DNA from 4 places in the Gardnerella vaginalis ATCC 14018 genome. Region 2 is predicted to be linked to each of the others. Evidence: riboswitches for the same ligand, from Rfam matches in the RefSeq annotation. Region 2 holds a riboswitch; each other region holds the start of a gene.
The links. A riboswitch is a leader RNA that binds a small molecule or an ion and turns the genes downstream of it on or off. The one in region 2 is predicted to bind thiamine pyrophosphate.

Region 1 (3,149 bases), 110 kb from region 2:
TGAACATCGTGTTGCCAAGCAATCTTAGTAAGTTCACCAAGCGTCATAAGCTCAGAAAGCTGAGCAGCATCGTTAGCATCAGCCAAGCTTCCTGGTCGTAAACCATCTCCCAAAGAGAATGCAACATCGTACTTGGCGAAAATCTCACATAATTCTTCGAAGTGAGTGTATAAGAAGCTTTCTTGATGGTGTTGCAAGCACCATTCAGCCATAATGGATCCGCCTCGAGAAACAATACCAGTTACGCGGTTTGCAGTAAGAGGCACGTAGCGAAGAAGTACGCCTGCGTGAATAGTCATGTAGTCAACGCCTTGCTCGCACTGTTCAATAACAGTGTCGCGGAAAAGCTCCCAGCTGAGCTTAGAAGCATCATCCTCAACTTTTTCCAAAGCTTGATACATTGGCACGGTACCAATCGGAACAGGGGAGTTACGCAAAATCCACTCGCGAGTTGTGTGAATATCGTTACCTGTGGAAAGATCCATAACGGTATCTGCACCCCACTTAGTAGCCCACGTAAGTTTTTCTACTTCTTCGTCAATAGAAGATGTTACAGCAGAATTACCCATGTTGGCATTGAGCTTAGTTAAGAAGCGAGAACCAATAATCATAGGTTCTGCTTCAGGGTGGTTGATATTGCAAGGAATCACAGCGCGACCAGATGCAACTTCAGAGCGAACAAGTTCCACATCGCAATTTTCGCGAGTAGCAACATACTGCATTTCTGGAGTGATAATTCCATGACGCGCGTACCACATTTGGGTAATAGGATGATCTGCAGCCTTCATTGGCTTATGAGTGCGACCACGCCACTCTTTTGAAGCTTTACCGCGCTTAATAGCTCGCTTGCCGTCATCTTGAAGATTTCGACTACGACCTTCATATTCAACAACATCGCCACGATCTCTAATCCAATCAAGACGAAGTGGAGCCAAGCCTTCCTTAGGATCGCACTTAGGTCCCTCTGTGTTGTAATCCTTAAATGGTGGGTTAGGGCCAACGCCTGGAGTATCAGAAAGCTTAATTTCTGTATAAGGAACTTCCAAATCGTAAGAACCATATTCATATTCAAAGTGAACTGGCGTAGTTTTACGAATATGAGCTTTGTCCCTCTGAGTACATCCGCGAGAAGCAATATCAACGCGCTGTTGCTTTGCTAATTTTGCAGCATCTTTTGCTTCTTTAGCATTAATGAACTTTGGCGTATTGTTAGCTTTCTCATCAGCTTTTTCCTGAACTATAACGCGTTTTGCATAACCGTGCTTTTGATTGCCGCGAATGTGCGTAAAGCGTTCCACGAATTCACTCATAGTGGATTCTGGTGTTTCGCTTGCGTACAATGCTTCAGATACAAACAATCCTGCAGCCTTACTGCGAGCAATCATGTCAACATCTTCTAAAGATGTTCTTCCTCCAACAAGTACTGGAAAATCGCTTGCTGAGCAAATAGTATTAATCTTTGCTACATCTAAAATAGTGTGATTTGGTTCTAATTCATAAGTTGGAGTAATGTTTTCGCAACCATCTTCTGGATTACGCATTGCCGTTACACAAATATAATCAATGCAGCCATCAGGAAGTTCATTAATAACCTTAACAAGACTTTCTGTTTCTACGGACAAGCCTATTATTGCGTCTTCTCCCAAAAGTGCTCGTGCTTCTTTAGGTTCCATGTCGCTTTGCGCAAGATGAACTCCATCGACTTTAATTCCTTGATTTCTTGCCTGCCAGACAACGTCAACTCTTCCGTCTATTACGAAAGTTACTGAATCACATTTATCGTTATCTTCTATGATTTGTGCAATATCTCGTGCGATTGATGTGATTTCTTTTGCGCTTTCATCCGCACAATTAAGCCTTATAAATGTTGATCCTGCGCGTAAAGAGTCGTCAACTATATCCGTGAGTGCGCGACTTTTGCATAGTTTAGGATTTGCAATAAAACATGTGTTTAGGTTGAACTGGTCACGCATTGATGCGTATGGATAGTTTGAGGTCATACTTAATCGTTGCTCCCTACGTTGTATTAACTAACAGGTTCGAAGGGTCAGGTTTTTCACCTATCTCAGCCTTCTTTAAAAAGAAAGCACCCCTGCAAAATGTTGTGACTCAGACATTCTACATTATTTGGTATCTTTTTAATAAATCGTAGGCATGTTGAATGGTTGATCATTTGATAAATAGAAAATCCTAGAAGCGATTAATAGATTTTACTGTATCTTACGCTACTAGGATTTTATTTGTGACTTTTTTATTTGTGACTTTTTATTGGATATTATCGACGTTCATGATGGTTGATTTTATTGGATATTAAATCTCCAACAGTTTGTACTACTTGCACAAGAAGAATACAGAAAATAACAGCAACACTCATAACATCGTATTGGTAACGCTGATATCCGTAGCGAATTGCAATATCTCCTAGACCGCCTGCGCCAACAGTTCCAGCCATTGCAGAGAATCCAAAAAGTGTAATGAAAGTCAATGCCGCTCCACGAATTAATGAAGGCAAGCTTTCAAAAAGCAATACTTTGAATACTATTTGCGTATTGCTTGCGCCAAAACTTTGTGCAGCTTCTATAAGACTTCCATCAACTTCTGCAAGAGATTGCTCAACAATTCGCGCTACGAATGGTGCAGCTGTTAAAACAAGAGGAACAATAGCGCCAGAAACTCCCAAAGACGTTCCAACAATAAGTCTAGTAAGTGGAATTATTGCAACAAGTAGGATTATAAACGGTATTGAGCGAACAATATTTACAATCCAACCTAAAACCGCATTCAAATATGAGTTAGGACGTATTCCTTGTTTTGCGCTTGTTATAAGAAGAACTCCTATTGGTAATCCTATTACGTATGCGAATAGTGTAGATATTGAAGTCATAGATATTGTATCTTTTGTGCCTTCAATAAGTAGTTCTCCATATTCGTCTATAAATTGTGAAATATTTTCTGGCATTTTTATTTCACCCCATTGTTTGTTGCGCTATTAGTGGTTATTCCATTTTCGGAATTACTATTATTGGATTTAGTTCCCCTATGGTTTTCAACATGTTCGTCTGCAATAAGCGTTTTTAAAATATTGCTTTGAGGATTTTTGAAAAGTGTTGAAGTGTCACCGATCTCTACGATTTTTCCGCCGTCAATCA
Region 2 (3,149 bases):
AACGAACTGCAAACGATCACCAAGACGCTTGGTGATTGCTGCCCAATCATCCCAGCCTTCTTCCTGGAATGGATCTTCGATGGAAACGATTGGATACTCGTTGATGAGCTTCTCGTAATAATCAAGCATGTAAGCAGATTCGCGCTCTTCGCCGTCGAAACGATACTTGCCAGTTTCCTTGTTGTAGAACTCAGAAGAAGCAACATCGAGGGAAATACCAATCTGCTTTCCTGGCTCGTAACCTGCAGCTTCGATTGCATCCATGATGTACTTCAAGGAATCTTCGTTGGACTTCATCTTTGGAGCGAAGCCACCTTCGTCACCAAGACCAGTAGCCAAGCCTTCCTTCTTCAAAACGTTCTTTAAGGTGTGATAAACCTCAACACCAGCGCGCAAAGCATCGCTGTAAGTTGCGAAACCGTATGGAGAAATCATGTATTCCTGAATATCAGTTGCAAAATCAGCGTGAGCGCCACCGTTCATGATGTTCATGTTTGGAACTGGAAGAATATGTCCGTTAGTTCCGCCGATGTAACGATACAATGGAAGCTCTGCAGATTCAGCAGCTGCATAAAGAGCAGCAAGAGAAACGCCAAGAATAGCATTTGCGCCAAGCTTACCCTTGTTTGGAGTGCCATCAAGCTCAATCATGGTTTCATCAAGAGCACGCTGGTCAGAGGCATCCATGCCAATAACCTTTGGAGCAATTACTTCATTAACAGCCTTAACTGCTTCCAAAGTACCCTTGCCCTGATAACGGGACTTGTCGCCATCACGACGCTCCCAAGCCTCAGCCTCACCAGTCGAAGCACCAGAAGGCACTAAGCCAATACCCTGAGCGCCATCTTCGGTCTCCAAATAAACCTGAACGGTAGGATTTCCACGAGAATCCAAAATTTCGCGTGCATATACGCTTTCAATAGCTGCCACAACTACTCCTTATTCATTTTGTTGGTTGTGTAACATATTCAAGATTAATGCGTTTTATGGACGTTATTTCGTAGCGTAAGTCGTTAAAGATACAAGCCTATATAATCTAAGCGTTTCGCGATTTGTCCATGCCTTTATACGATAATAACAAACTGACACGGGGTGCAATTATTTAATTGTAATTGCTGAGATTATACCCGTCGAACCTGATATAGCTAAAACTATCGAAGGGAATGTCGTTATGAATAACCTTTTTAGCGCGATTGCAAAACTGCATCATAAAGCTTTTATTTCTTTAAAAGCTTGGCTTTCTACTATAGCGATTCTTTTTTTATGGTTTTTAATAACCTTAACTCCTGCCGAAAATCGCGCTTTGCCATCTCCAATCGAGGTAATAAAAGCATTTGTTGACTTAAACAACGAAGGAATATTACTACCGTCTCTTGCAATAAGCATATTTAGAGTTGTAGCTGGTCTTCTTTTAGGAATTGCTTTTGCTTTGCCATCTGGAATCATTTCTGGCGGAAGCAAAATAGGAGAATCAGTAATAAATAAACCAAGTCATATGCTCAGATCCATCCCATTCCCAGCATTAGCACCTTTATTGATCATTTTTCTCGGTGTGGACGAAATGATGAAAATAATGCTTATAGCGCTTGGTGTTTTTGGACCAATGTATGTCAATATTCGAGATGGAGTAAGGAACATTGACCCTAAACTAATAGAACTTGCAAAGGCTTATAACGTTAAAAAATCGACTGTTTTTACAACAATTTTTATGCGAGGAACACTAGCTAATTTTATGACAGGATTGCGATTTTCAATTTCCGTAGCATGGGTTGCTTTAGTTACTTGTGAAACAGTTAATTCTTCAATAGGAATCGGATATATTCTTTCTAGAGCTCAACAATTCTTTAGACCAGATCAAATGATGGCATGCATTATTTTATATGCGATTGCAGGACTTGGATCAGAAGTTACTGCAAACATATTCGAATATTGGCTTATGCCAGAACGTAGAGTAAATAGAGAATCTTAACAAAGAGTTGATTTTAGAAATTCACGTAAATAAAGAATTTATAAAATCCTCTGTGAATTTTAGAGATACTTTTAACGATACTTTTAAAAATAAGTCAATTTTTATAAAAATTTAATCAACAAAATTTAATCAACAACCAAATAAACCAAATAAGAAAAACACAAAATAAAGGTAAAGGAGCCAAATCATGGCTAATTTCAAAATACAAATTGCTAGCAAACGCTCTATTGCAGCAATATGCGCTTTTTGCGCAACTATCGCTCTTGCATCTTGCGGCGGAGCTCAAAAACCTGCAAATAACTCCCAATCTTCTAGCAAAGATACGGGAATAATGAGGGTTGCTTATCTTTCTACAGCAAACTATTTAACAACGTTAAAAAATGAAAAATTCCTTCAGGAAGAATTTGGAAAAGCAAAAGTCACCTATACTGGACCATACACTCCAGTTGATGGTCTTACCGCAGTTATGAGCGGAAGCGCTGATGCAACAACTACTGGAACTGGACGATTTATTGATTTGATTGCAGAAGGTCAACCTTGGGTTGCATTTGCGCTCGAATATTACAATGGTGATTCTCAAGGAATCGTTGCATCCGCAAAAAGCGGCGCAAAAACACTAAAAGACTTATATGGAAAGAAAGTTGCTATTATTCACAACGGTGATACTGGCGATTACATGCTTCACCGCGCATTCGATAAAAGCGGATTAGACGTTTCTAAAGTGCATAAAGTAGAGATGAGCCCTAAGAACTTCCAGGCAGCATTTACATCTGGACAGATTGATGCAATTTCCTCATTCGATCAGAATCTTGCTGCAGCGATGACAACCCCTGGGTCAAAATTACTTGTTAACGCTAAAAAGTATGGCAACATGAATGTTACCATTCACATTGTTTCTAGAAAATTTGCTAAGAAGCATCCTGAGCTCGTTAAAAAAATGTATAATGCTCTTGTTCGCGAAGCTAATAAGTCACATAAAGAAAAGAATGTTATCGGGAATGCTTATAAGCAACTTGGAGCAAGCGACACAATCATTAAGCAGATTGAAAAATTCGATAATCCAACAATTAAGCCAATCGATAAGAAAGGCTTAGAAATGATGAAGGTTCAGGCAAAAGAATACGTAAAATATGGTTTAATTAAGCAAGCTCCAACAAACTTGGATGATTCCGTAATGGAT
Region 3 (3,149 bases), 200 kb from region 2:
TGATTTAAATTAATTTGTTTAATTATTTTTCAATTCTGATTTACTTGTGTAGAACGAGTCGAATTGGAGTGTAAAGAACTTCAACAACAACAGCATTAAACACAGCAGTACCCAAAATGATTGGAAGCATAACAAGAACAGTGTTTGGAGAGTGAAGAATAAAGAAAGATGCGATTGTTGCAAAAATCATTCCAGAAATAACAGTTGCAATAAAGGAAGAAATTAATGGGAAAACACTGAACTTTCTAGCAGCATCCTTAGGAAAAGCCTTTAAATAACCCATCAACATCAAAGTCATAATAATTGCTGCTGGAATATCGCAAGCGTATTCAAGACCAGGAATTGAAGTGTTAAATTGAATTAAAGTCGCAGCCAAAGCACCAATAATCGCACCCTGAATAACATTTGGACGAACCAACAAAATCGCAAGGCAGAACGATGCAATTACAAACTCTGGCTGAATATTTCCAATCGAAAGCGCTTTTGCAACTGTAAAGTCAAGAATACATCCTGCTGCAAAAAGAACAGCCACCAACACCAAAGACGTAATATCTAAAGCATGCTTTTTAACATTTACACCTTTAAGTAAATCCGAAGCCTGATTAACACTAGATTCAGCAGAAGTAAATGAGGTTTCCTGCTTAGTTTCATTAATTTCCTGAGCCATGATTTTCTCCTTTTATGTAGATTTTTATGTTGATTGTTTTAAACAATTTTTTAATTGTTTTTTATGTTTATAGATTTGTTTTAGACGTAAAATTAATCCAAATAGATTTGGCTTTCTGGAGATATAAAAAAGACCTCCAGGTTTACCCTAGAGGTCTTTTACAAGCCTAAACAAGCAGCTTCTAAAGCTTTAGAGTAAACTACGCCAAAGAGAAGTCTGCCACCACCACATACGAGCAGCATCAAAAGTATCGCGAGCTTGAGCATTCATGTTACGCATGATAGCCGCCTCCTTAATACTTAGCTGCAAAGCTAAACGCTTAATGTGGTCAATCACAAATCCAAAATCGTAAATCGTAAAATTTACGATATCCGTTTGTGTTGTGTTTGATGCTAACACTATAAAAGTACAAATGCAAACAAAAATAAAAAATTAATGGAAAAATTTTATAAAATCCAAAACAATAATCTTCAATCATCCCCGAAATTTCAAGCGAAACAACGCAAAACGCGCGAAATAAAATATTACATAGCCAAACGTCATACACAAACGATATAGTCAAAGTCGGTTCGGGGTGCGTAAAAACGCTGAGATTACACCCGTTAAACCTGATCTAGGTAGTGCTAGCGAAGGGAAAATCATGGAAGAATTAAACGAATCAAATGCAAATATAGATACAAATATAGATACAAGTTTTAGCGTTCGCGCAAGAAGACGAATGTTTCTAAATGACGTTAGATCATGCATAGAAAGAGTGAGAGCAAAGAAGCCACTAACTCATTGCATAACAAACAATATTGTTCAAGAAATAACAGCAAATGTACTACTTTCCGCAGGAGCTACGCCAATAATGGTATGCGACCCAGATGAAGCAGCAGGCATTGCAAAAATAGCGTCAGGCGTTCTAGTAAATGTTGGAACATTCGAAGAGATAAAAGGCAAAGCCATACGCAAAGCAATAGAAACTTGCGAAGAAACACAAACTCCTTGGGTACTAGATCCAGTTGGAGTTGGAGTAGACGAATTAACCACTAGAACAAAATTTGTAAGAGAAATAGTAAAACGAAACCCAACAGTAATACGAGCGAACGCAAGCGAAATATTAGCTTTAGTTGGGCAAAACAGTCAGATGAAAGGCGTAGATGCGCAAGATCCAGTAAACTCCGCGCTAGAAGCAGCCAAAAAACTGGCAAAAGAATACGGATCTGTAATATCAATATCTGGAGAAAAAGACGCGGTATACGGTCACGGATGCCTAGTGCGAATAACTGGCGGACACAAGGCTATGACAAAAGTTGTAGGAACTGGGTGCGCTCTTGGATCATTAGTGGCGGCATATGTGGGTGCAAACCCAGAGCGCCCAGTGGCAGCAACAGTGGCTGCACACGTGCACGCTGCAGCAGCTGGAACGTTTGCAGCAAGACAAACAACCGCACCAGGAACATTCAAAACACTGTGGATCGACGCATTGCAAACATTAAGTGTAAACAACATGTTTGAACTAACAAACATTGAATTTAGCATAGAACCAACAGATTGGACGCTTTACCTAGTCACAGATCCACGAATGGGAAACCGTAGCGAAGAACAAGTTGCAGTAGAATCCATAGATGGCGGAGTGACAGTAGTTCAATTGCGAGATAAATACTCCAACGATACTGAAATATCAGAAAAAGCCATAAAGTTACGCAAAACACTTATAAAAGCAAAACATGGAGATATACCGATTTTCATAGACGATCACGTTGACACCGCAGCAAAACTGGGATTCAACCTGCATATTGGTCAAAAAGATACGCCTTTCGTTACAGCACGTAAATCCATGCCAGCCGAATGGATGATTGGACTTTCTTGCGCAAGAGTAGACCTAATGGAAAAAGCATATAAAGAGTGCAAAGAGAACGATACTCCACTTCCTGATGTTATAGGAATCGGAGCTGCATTTGCCACAAATACTAAGGCGCATGATGTTCCTCCTCTTGGAGTTGAAGGCGTAAATGAAGTAGCAAAAGTAGCACACAGCATGGGTGTAAAAACTCTAGCGATTGGTGGAATACACGAAAACACCGTTTTTCCAATCAAAGACCTAAGCATTGATGGAGTATGCACTGTATCTGCTCTCATGTGCGCTGAAGATCCTAAAAAAGTAGCAAGCGATCTTAAAAGCGTAATAACTCGCTAAAGTATGCATTAAAGTCACAAAGATTGGCTAATAGCGTATACTTTCAATCCCTAGCAACGTGTATACTTTCACAAGTTGCGGGCTTGTAGCTCAGTGGATAGAGCGTCTGCCTCCGGAGCAGAAGGTCGTGGGTTCGAATCCCATTAAGCCCACATTGTATGTTAGTATTAATTTCCTCCAAGAAGAGCAAAAGTACCGTAATATACAGCAGCGATTAAAGCGATAGCAGGAATAATTAAGCACCCAATCATAAACACATAATCGCGTTTATTCACATGGCTTATACGTGCATGAGATCTT
Region 4 (3,149 bases), 650 kb from region 2:
TTTCAAGCAACCTATCTCCCGAAGTTGCTACCATCACTGGGTCTAACACAACAACAGGAACAGGATGATTCTTAAGCCAATCTTGAACTAGGCTAATATATGATTTGTCTCCAAGCATGCCGATTTTTACAGCATCAATAGTTACGTCATCAAATACTGCTTCTAGTTGCGCTTGCAAAAAGTCGGTTGGAGGAGTATAAACTTCGCGCACACCGCAAGTGTTTTGAGCAACCAAATTAGTTGTTACACACATTGCAAATCCATGAGATGCTGTGATTGATTTTAGATCAGCTTGAATTCCAGCTCCGCCTGTTGGATCAGTTCCAGCAATGCTTAGCACTCGCGGAATAATTGGCTCTTCTAAAGAAGGTAGGGAAGATGGCCTTAGACTTGAATCATATAATTTAGAAATTGATTGCAAAGGTGCTTGAGTTTGCGAAAATTGATTATTCATTATTTTTATTCCTTTGTAATGGCATCGCGTAATTTGTGTGCTTCTTCGCAAGGATTTTGCGCAAGCATTAGAGCAGATACTACGCATAAACCATCTATTGAAGTGCTTTTAATAGGAAACACGGTATTTTCATTAACTCCGCCGATTCCTAGAGTGCTAATGCCGAGTTCTTTAGCGCGTTTAGCAATCTTTTCTACTCCTTCAACTCCTAAAGCAGGAGCAGCGTCTGGCTTAGTGGCAGTAGGCCAAATTGGGCCTATTCCAATAACATCAGGCAATGCCACATTTTCTTTAGCACATTCGTTATAAACGTAATCTAACTGTTCTAACTTTTCTATAGAAAGTCCAACCATCCACTCTGCAGGAATAGACTTACGCGCTTCAATATAAGGCGTGTCTGTTTGACCAACATGCAAGTTGAACCCTAAGCTTTTAGCGCAATCTATACGATCGTCAACAAAAATCGGCACGTCTCCGCAACCATTAGCAAGCATTTTGTCTCGCAGGCTTTGAGCTTTATTGTTAAAAGTTTCGCTATTTGCGTACTTATCGCGCAATTGGACTACGCTTGCTCCGCCTTTAACGCAATCAACTGCAATATCTTCTTCGGCTCGATCACTCATCTTTGGGTCTGTTATAAAGTATAAAGACCAATCAACAGGATCGAGTTCAAATTCAATATTCGCTAATTTCAGCATCTCGTCTGCGCTCAAATCCATAAGCGCATCCATCCATAATTTTCTAAATGACCCTGGCAATGTTGAGCGTTGCGCTGCCCAAGTTCCTGCTGCAGCAGCGTGTACGTGCGCGGCAACTGTTGCTGCAAAAGGTCGATTTCGATTTGCTCCAACGTATGCTGCCACCAACGCGCCAAGAGAGCAGCCCGTGCCGACTACTTTCGTCATTATTTCGTGGCCGCCAGAAACTCGTGCCGAGCATCCATGACCATAAATAGCGTCTTTTTCGCCAGAAATAGCCACTACCGAGCCGTAGCGTTTAACTAGCTTCTTAGCTGCTGCAACTGCCGAATCAACGGAATCTCCAGCGTCTACGCCTTTACCGCCGCTTTCTTCTCCAGCTAAGCCTAAGATTTCGGAAGCGTTGGCACGAATTACAGCAGGATGACTTTTAACAATTTCGCGCGCGTATTGCGTGCGTGGAGCTAAACCGCCAACTGCAACTGGGTCAAGAACCCATGGAGTGTGCGCTTTTACAGCTCCGCGAATCGCAGCATCCATAGATTCTTTGTCTACTGGCCTGTACGTTCCAATGTTTACTAATACACCAGATGCGATTTGAGCAAAGACTTCAGCTTCTTCTGCATCTACGACCATTGCTGGCGATGCACCAGCAGCTAGCAGAACGTTTGCCGTTATTTCTTGAACAACATTATTCGTTACGCAATGTGTTAGTGGATTTTTTGCGCGCAAAGCTTCGATGCATTCACGTACATCTTGAACGAATTGCTTGCAACGAGCATTAGTTGAGAATTCACTATTTTTAGAGCACGACACAGTAGTCATGATTTTCCCTTCGCTAGTACTAACTAGATCAGGTTCAACGGGTATAATCTCAGCGCTTATGCGCACCCCGAACCTATGTTTGACTATATATGTTCGTTATGACGTTATTTATATGCGCTCCGACCTGCCTTTTCGCTTAGAGCGTAGCGCGAAAAGGTAATTCGGAGCGCTGAGCCGCTTAGCGTAGAAGCACGGTGTGCTTCTACGGCGGCGAAGACGTGAGCGCGCTTAGACCGCGCGAACGAGGACCTTCCATGTAGTGCGTTTGTATAACGACACGACGTAAATCAAGTACAATCGCACTACAGTAAGCGCGTGAATCGTGCGCGCGAACGATAACCTAAACTTAAATAATAAAAAAGCGGGGAACAATCAAGTTCCCCGCTAGAAAGAATAATGCGGCAGCGTGCTAGTCTCCCACACCCTATCGAGTGCAGTACCCTCACCGTGTCAGGCCTTAGCTTCCGGGTTCGGAATGGGACCGGGCGTCTCACCTGAGCCATGACCACCGCAAAACTAGATTATACACTCGCTTTAAACGAGCGGCAAATTGGCGGTTTGGGAACCGGACATGAACGCGAGCAACAGAAAAACAATCATCAAAATCAACAACTTAACCATAAAATGACCGTCTAACACTCCATACTATCTAAGAGAATTAAACGATAAGCAATACAAGTAGTATCACAATCGCCCATTAGTACTGGTCAGCTCCACCCCTTACAGGGCTTCCACATCCAGCCTATCAACCACGTGTTCTACATGGGGGCTCACACACAAAGTGCAAGGAATGCTAATCTTGGAGCAGGCTTCCCGCTTAGATGCTTTCAGCGGTTATCCCTTCCAAACGTAGCTAACCGGCAGCGCCACTGGCGTGACGACCGGCATACCAGAGGTTCGTCCACCCAGGTCCTCTCGTACTATGGGCAGGTCTCCTCAACATTCCAACGAGCGCAGAGGATAGAGACCAAACTGTCTCACGACGTTCTGAACCCAGCTCGCGTGCCGCTTTAATCGGCGAACAGCCGAACCCTTGGGACCTGCTCCAGCCCCAGGATGCGACGAGCCGACATCGAGGTGCCAAACCATCCCGTCGATATGGACTCTTGGGAATGATCAGCCTGTTATCCCCGGGGTACCTTTTATCCGTTGAGCGATGCCACGTCCGTACG

Region 1: it holds a riboswitch for thiamine pyrophosphate, as region 2 does, so the genes downstream of both, thiC (phosphomethylpyrimidine synthase ThiC) here and GAVG_RS02825 (ABC transporter permease) in region 2, are expected to answer to the same signal.
Region 3: it holds a riboswitch for thiamine pyrophosphate, as region 2 does, so the genes downstream of both, thiM (hydroxyethylthiazole kinase) here and GAVG_RS02825 (ABC transporter permease) in region 2, are expected to answer to the same signal.
Region 4: it holds a riboswitch for thiamine pyrophosphate, as region 2 does, so the genes downstream of both, thiM (hydroxyethylthiazole kinase) here and GAVG_RS02825 (ABC transporter permease) in region 2, are expected to answer to the same signal.

What each region holds. Positions count from the first base shown of each region.
Region 1 covers NZ_AP012332.1:640,808-643,956, forward strand. Annotated here, with positions in the region: gene thiC (phosphomethylpyrimidine synthase ThiC) at 1-2,000, opposite strand, end outside; TPP riboswitch at 1,997-2,104, opposite strand; gene GAVG_RS02405 (methionine ABC transporter permease) at 2,276-2,959, opposite strand; gene GAVG_RS02410 (methionine ABC transporter ATP-binding protein) at 2,962-3,149, opposite strand, start outside.
Region 2 covers NZ_AP012332.1:747,107-750,255, reverse strand. Annotated here, with positions in the region: gene eno (phosphopyruvate hydratase) at 1-930, opposite strand, end outside; TPP riboswitch at 1,079-1,181, shown strand; gene GAVG_RS02825 (ABC transporter permease) at 1,172-1,969, shown strand; gene GAVG_RS02820 (ABC transporter substrate-binding protein) at 2,157-3,149, shown strand, end outside.
Region 3 covers NZ_AP012332.1:543,261-546,409, reverse strand. Annotated here, with positions in the region: gene GAVG_RS02055 (hypothetical protein) at 41-667, opposite strand; TPP riboswitch at 1,228-1,320, shown strand; gene thiM (hydroxyethylthiazole kinase) at 1,308-2,849, shown strand; tRNA gene GAVG_RS02040 (tRNA-Arg) at 2,929-3,001, shown strand; gene GAVG_RS02035 (ATP-binding cassette domain-containing protein) at 3,017-3,149, opposite strand, start outside.
Region 4 covers NZ_AP012332.1:100,912-104,060, reverse strand. Annotated here, with positions in the region: gene GAVG_RS00410 (bifunctional hydroxymethylpyrimidine kinase/phosphomethylpyrimidine kinase) at 1-454, opposite strand, end outside; gene thiM (hydroxyethylthiazole kinase) at 460-1,977, opposite strand; TPP riboswitch at 1,965-2,057, opposite strand; rRNA gene rrf (5S ribosomal RNA) at 2,374-2,490, opposite strand; rRNA gene GAVG_RS00395 (23S ribosomal RNA) at 2,656-3,149, opposite strand, start outside.